One region of the Fervidobacterium pennivorans DSM 9078 genome, then DNA from elsewhere that is predicted to be linked to it. Evidence: predicted binding sites of a transcription regulator. Region 1 holds the regulator's gene; the other holds the start of a gene.
What was found. The regulator HrcA, encoded in region 1, represses chaperone genes, less so after heat shock. The targets are predictions, from matches to a motif close to ATTAGCACTCNNANNNTNNGAGTGCTAAT.
Positions count from the first base shown of each region.

Region 2: a site for HrcA is predicted at 1,631-1,659, ahead of FERPE_RS01110 (ATP-dependent Clp protease ATP-binding subunit). Genes of this name have one in related genera too.

Region 1 covers NC_017095.1:1,955,471-1,958,686, forward strand. Annotated here, with positions in the region: gene dnaJ (molecular chaperone DnaJ) at 1-106, opposite strand, end outside; gene FERPE_RS09215 (nucleotide exchange factor GrpE) at 138-776, opposite strand; gene hrcA (heat-inducible transcriptional repressor HrcA) at 807-1,856, opposite strand; gene FERPE_RS09225 (DMT family transporter) at 2,120-2,995, shown strand; gene rpsB (30S ribosomal protein S2) at 3,044-3,216, opposite strand, start outside.
Region 2 covers NC_017095.1:239,652-242,867, forward strand. Annotated here, with positions in the region: gene FERPE_RS01100 (MATE family efflux transporter) at 1-222, opposite strand, end outside; gene FERPE_RS01105 (MFS transporter) at 272-1,477, opposite strand; gene FERPE_RS01110 (ATP-dependent Clp protease ATP-binding subunit) at 1,743-3,216, shown strand, end outside.

The DNA of each region.
Region 1 (3,216 bases):
CAGGATGCCACTCTTTTACAAGCCTTTTATATGCAGCCTTTATTTCATCCTCAGAAGCGTTTCTTGGCACTCCGAGAATTTCATAATAGTCTTTTCTTGCTGGCATTGCAAACCACCCCTATTTTGTATTTTGATTCTCACGTGTTTTGTTGGTCATTAACTGCATTCTCTTCCTTTTTTCTTGGTTTTATAGCAACACGTACCTTAGTTGGTTTTACAACCTGCCCATTGAATGTGTAACCATCTTCAATGACTTCAAGAATAGTGTATTCTTCAACATCATCACGTTCCTCTTTTTCAAATGCTTCATGGTTGAACGGGTCAAACTTTCCAGAGGCATCAATAATCCTTAATCCCTCGTTTTCCAGTGTCTTTAGAAGTTTTTCATAGATTTTTTCTACTCCAAGTTTGAATTTTTCTAAATCCTTGTCTGAGTCGTAGTATTTGAACGCTCTCTTAAAATCGTCTAAAATGGGTATAAGCGCTTTTACTATACGAAGCGCCGTTGATTTCGTTGCGTCTCTAATTTGCCTATCAACGTCGAGCTTGTAATTTTCAAATGCTGCTTTGATTATGCGTGCAGCGTTCTGTATTTCCTTCAGTTGGTTTTCTAACTCTGCTATCTTTTCTTTCAGTTGTTTGTTCTCTTCTGATAATTCGTTTTGGTTCATTTGGTTCACTTCTTCTCGCTCCTTAATTTCATTTGAACTTTCCAAGTTGTTTTGAACTTGCAGTTGTGTTTCATTTATTTCATTTATTTTCTTTTCTTCACACATGTTCCCTACCTCCTCTTTTAGTTTGAGTTTTTAGACATTCCTCGATACTATAGTGAAATACTCGCTCAGTCTGTTGAGCATAAACTCGAAGCTATCCATAATCAAATCATATCGACCGTATTTGTCGAATATAACAGCAACGCGTCCAACGGGATTATCTTCTGAGTAGAACTGTCCAAGAATTACCGAGAAATCTTCAAGGAACTTCAATCCATGCTCTTTACCGATGTATATGTCGTTCTCAAGCTCAAATAGTTCTTTGTAAAACACGTCGGATGAAACATACACAAGGATGTTTTGTAATTTTTTCAGATTGATTCTATCGTTTGCAAGAAGGTTTGGTAGTCCTTCCGTTATGTAATCTTCGTAGCTTTCAACAGATAACCTTTCCGTGATTTCTAAAAATCCACGACTGATAGTTCCAAAATCGCTGTCTTTGAAGCTATTTAAGTTGTTAAAATTATTGATTCGAGTAAGTATATCTCGCAATTTGGATTTGAATTCGTTCAATGTTAATCCTGTCATCGCTTTGTTAAGCATCTGCTCTATTTTCTCAACATCGTCAAGTTCGGTGTGCTGGATTGGAATGGAAGAACTGAGACCGAGGGATGTAATTATATTCGCAATTGAGAAATTCTTACTCACAGGTGTTACAACTATACGCTTGATTCTTAGCGTTAGTGGGCTGGGCTTTTCAATAATAACCATACCTTTTGTTGAAGAGCTTAACAACTTTGCTGCACCCGTGAGCACCTTTTCCATATCACCGATTGGAAATTTTGCCGCAACCTCCACTTGTGAGCTTTTGGACTTTATCTCTTCCCTGATTTTTTTCAGTTCATTTACGTAAAACCTGAGTCCTTTGTCTGTTGGAACGCGACCAGCAGAAGTGTGTGGCTGGAATATATATCCCGTGCGCATTAAACGGTTCATATCATTTCTAATCGTTGCACCGGATCTCTCAATTGCAGCACTTTCCAAAACCCTTTTTGAGCTTACAGGGGTCCTCGTGTTGATGTATTCTTGCACAATGCAGTAAAGAACTTTCTTTTGTCTTTCGGTGATATCGTTTCCTAACACGGTTATCACCTCTCCGTTTTTCTATCTGTTTTAGCCTAATTTTTGTTATCAGAAATGTTAGCAATCTACACTTTAGTCTGCTAATATATTACCATAAGTGTGAGAATTTGTCAATTTTTGGAGTGTTTTCAGTATCTGAGATATCAGACACAAAGCAAAGAAAAATATTGATGAAAATTTCCTTTTTGGTAAAATAGTAACAGAAAAAATTGTGCGGAATACGAACATTTGTAGATGATTCTACTTTGCCTGAGGTGATAAATGTGAACTGGAAGGTTTATATTTCTGGATTTGCAGTTTCAACGATATTTGGGTTATCATTCCTTTTTACTAAAAACAGTATAGAACATATAAACGTTTACACGTTTTTAGCCTTTAGGTTTGGTGTGGCAACCAGTGTGATGCTATTACTTTGGCTTTTTGGAATCGTAAAATTAACAAAGAAACCATTTTGGAAATTATGGAAAGTAGCGCTATTTCAACCGATTGCTTACTTTGTGTTCGAGACTAATGGACTCAGGTTTACGACGTCCTCTGAGGCTGGGATGTTGATTGCATTAATTCCAATCGTTATAACGATTTTGAGTCCAGCATTGCTGAAAGAAAGAATCAGATGGTACCAAATTCTCTTCGCATTTCTTAGCTTTTTTGGAGTGTTTCTTATCGTCAAAGGTGGGGGATTAGAACAAGGAGCGCTACTTGGAAAGCTGTTGGTTTTGGGTGCGGTTTTCTCCGCAGCATTTTACAATATTTTCTCGAGAAAGCTATCCTCAGAGTTCACTCCTGTTGAGATAACGTTCTTTATGATGCTTACGGGATTTGTCTTTTTCTTTTTCCTGAGCATCGTAACAGGAAATTTCACAATCGCATTCCACCCTGCTGTTGTTATTGGAGCATTGTATCTTGGCATACTTTCTTCAACGGTTGCATTTTTTCTTGTGAATTTCATGCTTAGCAAGGTTTCACCAACGGTTTCTTCTCTTTTCTCAAATCTAACGACGGTGATATCTGTAATTGCAGGCAGTTTCATTCGGCATGAAAGGATTGCTGCAGTACAAGTATTTGGAATGATTTTGATACTTGTTTCGCTAATTCTTAATTCTTATCTGAAAAGCAAAGAAGTTGAACAGAGTAGATAACAAAAAAGCCCTCGGATTTCCCGAGGGCTTTGGTATTATTTATTTTCCTTATATTTCCTCTTCGTCAAGGTTTTCTGGTATGCTGATTTCAATTTCTTCTACTTCTGTCGTAGTTGTGGTTGCTTCTTCTGTTGAGTAAGGTACTCCTTCACGACCTTCGAGGTATGCATCCGCTATCTTACCGGCAATGAGAGCTATTGCTCTTATTGCGTCATCGTTCG
Region 2 (3,216 bases), 450 kb from region 1:
TGTGGAGAATATGACGACTCCTGCGATGGCTTTGTAGGAAATCTTTCCAATCCAGAACATATCAACGATATCGTACAGGGATTGTATAGCGAAACCAAGCATTGTGGGAAGGGATAATCTAAATAATTCTTTGGTGAGAAACTTGACGCTTTCATTCTCAACGATATGTTTTTTGCCATTTGACCTTTCGTCAAATGTTTTCGGTGTTTTCAATGTTTTCACCGTATCCCCCCATTTATGTAACCTAGAATTCCTAGAATTTCTAGAATTCTTACTCGGAAATATGTTTGTACATTCTAATCATAACATAAGCGTTTAAAAAATAGAAAAGCGAGCTTACAACAAAAATGAGCGTGTATCCGTTGTTGTATTTGGTGAATATGGAAAATAGGTCTGCTGAGAGGGCACGTGCAACGTTGTTTATAAACGAGTTCATACCGTTAATCGAGGAAAGCAGATTTGCTGGTATGTTGGAAAAGACTAAGGCGGTCAGGAGAGGACCAACCATATTCATTACCGCAAAGCGGAGTATATACACGAAGGTAAAGGTTATCGGTTCCCTTATAAAGCTGAGCAATACGATTAGTATGGGCACGAATACATAAGAAAAGATTAAAACGTTCATATCCCCGAACTTTTTCCCCAACTTGTAAGAAAACACTGCACCAATACTGGTAGCTAACTGAGCTAACGCTAAAATGAGTCCTATCAACGATGGTTTCATATGGAATATATCGTAGAATATCACATTACCAAAAGTTACAAACAAGCCTGCGCCAAATCCAACACTCATAGTGGACAAGAAATAGTAAAGTACCACTTTCAACGCCCGCTTGTCTAACTTGTTGAGAATGCTGAAAAATTTTAGCACATTGGTGTCTCCAGTGTTTTGGCGTTCGTATTTTGGTTCATATAATTTCAGTTTCCAGATAGGAGCAAACGCAACGATTCTTGATAAACTTGCTACAATTAATACGGTCCTAATTGGAAAAACGTCTCCTAACAACCCACCAAATATATTTCCCAAAACTCCGGTGAACATTCCTATTCCAAAGTTAAGACCTAGCACCTTACTACGACTTTCTCTTGAAGTGTTTAGTATCAAAAGTGTGGAAAGGACAATGGATGTTGCTGTTGAAAAACCACCGAAAAGAAAAGAAGAAATGCCAAGCTGAATAAGTGAGGGAGAAATGACCCTATACGTTCCGAAAAAAATACTCAAAAGATGTGTAGTAAGCATTAGTTGTTTTTTATTAATTTTATCTGCAATGATACCAAAAACAAGTCCAAGTAACGCACTACCCCAAAGGAAGAATGAGGTGATACGACCAACTTGCGAAGTTGGTATGCCTGAGGTTCGAAGCATCAGATTGAAAATGGTTCCGTATATACCTTGTGCAAGCCCATCTATGAACGTAAAAAGAGTAATTAAGCGAGCAGCAGAATCAGTTGACGATGAATCGGAACGATAAGGCATGATTTTGTGTAAAACCTCCTCGATTAGTCTGAAAATAAGTTAGGACATCGAACAATCATCAATTAAATTCTAACATTACACTTTTCAAAATCAAGTCGGAAAACTTCTGCTTTTTGAATCTTTCTTCTAACTAAAAAATTTTTGACTTTTTTGATTAGCACTCTTGACAAATAAGTGCTAATATGGTATACTATCATCGGAAATGCAAATTAAACAAAATAGAAAGAATTAAACAAAATAGAAAGAAAAGAAAGGAGTGGTTGATATGACATTCAACCTCGAGGAATTCACGGAAAACGCTCAGGAGATATTACAGTCTGTAACGGATGTGTTAAATCGTTACAGGCAGAATCAGATGGCGCCTGAGCACGTGCTTTTAGCCATGTTGGAGAACTCGAAAAACGCTGCTTACGATATTCTGACTCATCTCAACGTAGATATCGATGGTTTGAGAAGAGATGTGGAACGTGTTATCACATCCAGAGGAGGTTATAACTACTATTCTGGTGGCACAGGCCAGATCTACGTTACACCAGATACTACTAAGGTCATTAATGAAGCGAAACGCGAAGCAAGACGCATGGGTGACGAAAAGGTCGGAACAGACCATTTACTCCTTGCTATGGCAATAGTACCAGAAACAACTGTCTACAGGTTGCTGGCAAGATATGGAGTCACCCAAGACAAGCTCTATACAGCTATCAAAGAACTTAGAATGAAGAGAACATATTCTGAAGAGGAAAACATCGACGTTCTTGCCAAATTTACCGAGAACTTAACTGAAATGGCAAAGAACGGACAGTTGATGCCTGTCATAGGTAGGGACAACGAAGTCAACAGGATGATAGAAATTCTTGGGAGAAAGATTAAGAACAACCCAGTTCTCATAGGAGACCCAGGTGTTGGTAAGACAGCAATCGTTGAGGGGCTTGCTCAAAGAATAGTCTCTGGAAATGTGCCAGATTTCTTGAAGAACAAAACAATTCTTAAGCTTGATCTTGCAAGGTTAGTTGCTGGAACAAAATTCAGAGGAGAATTCGAGGAAAGGCTCAAGAAACTTATAGATGTGCTCAAAAAGAGAACAGATGTGATCCTCTTCATCGACGAACTTCATACAGTTGTTGGGGCTGGAGCTGCTGAAGGTGCTCTCGATGCTGGTAACATTCTGAAACCAGAACTGGCAAGAGGTACACTGAGGGTGATTGGAGCAACTACTGTTGAAGAATACAGAAAACATATAGAAAAAGACAAAGCGCTTGCAAGAAGGTTCCAGGTTATATTCGTTTCAGAACCATCGGTTGAAGAAACGATTGAGATTTTGAAGGGTCTCAGACCGAAATTCGAAGAGTTCCATGGAGTTAAGATTAGTGACAAAGCTATCGAAGCAGCCGCCAAGTTGGCTTCAAAGTACATTACAGACAGGTTCATGCCGGACAAAGCCGTGGACTTGGTAGATGAGGCAGCAGCTCGTGCGAAGATAGATGGTAAACAAGAAGTAACGGATGAAGATATTGCAAAGGTTATCGAGCGCTGGACTGGTATACCTGTTGGTAAGATTATGGGTGACGAAAAGGAAAAAATTAAGAACCTTGAAAAGCTCATTCACGAAAAGTTTGTAGACCAAGAAGAAGCAGTAAAAGTTGTAGCGAACGCTATAAAGATGTCTCGTGCAGGTATCAGAAATCCGAAACGACCACTCGGTGTGTTCTTGTTCCTTGGACCAACTGGTGTTGGTAAAA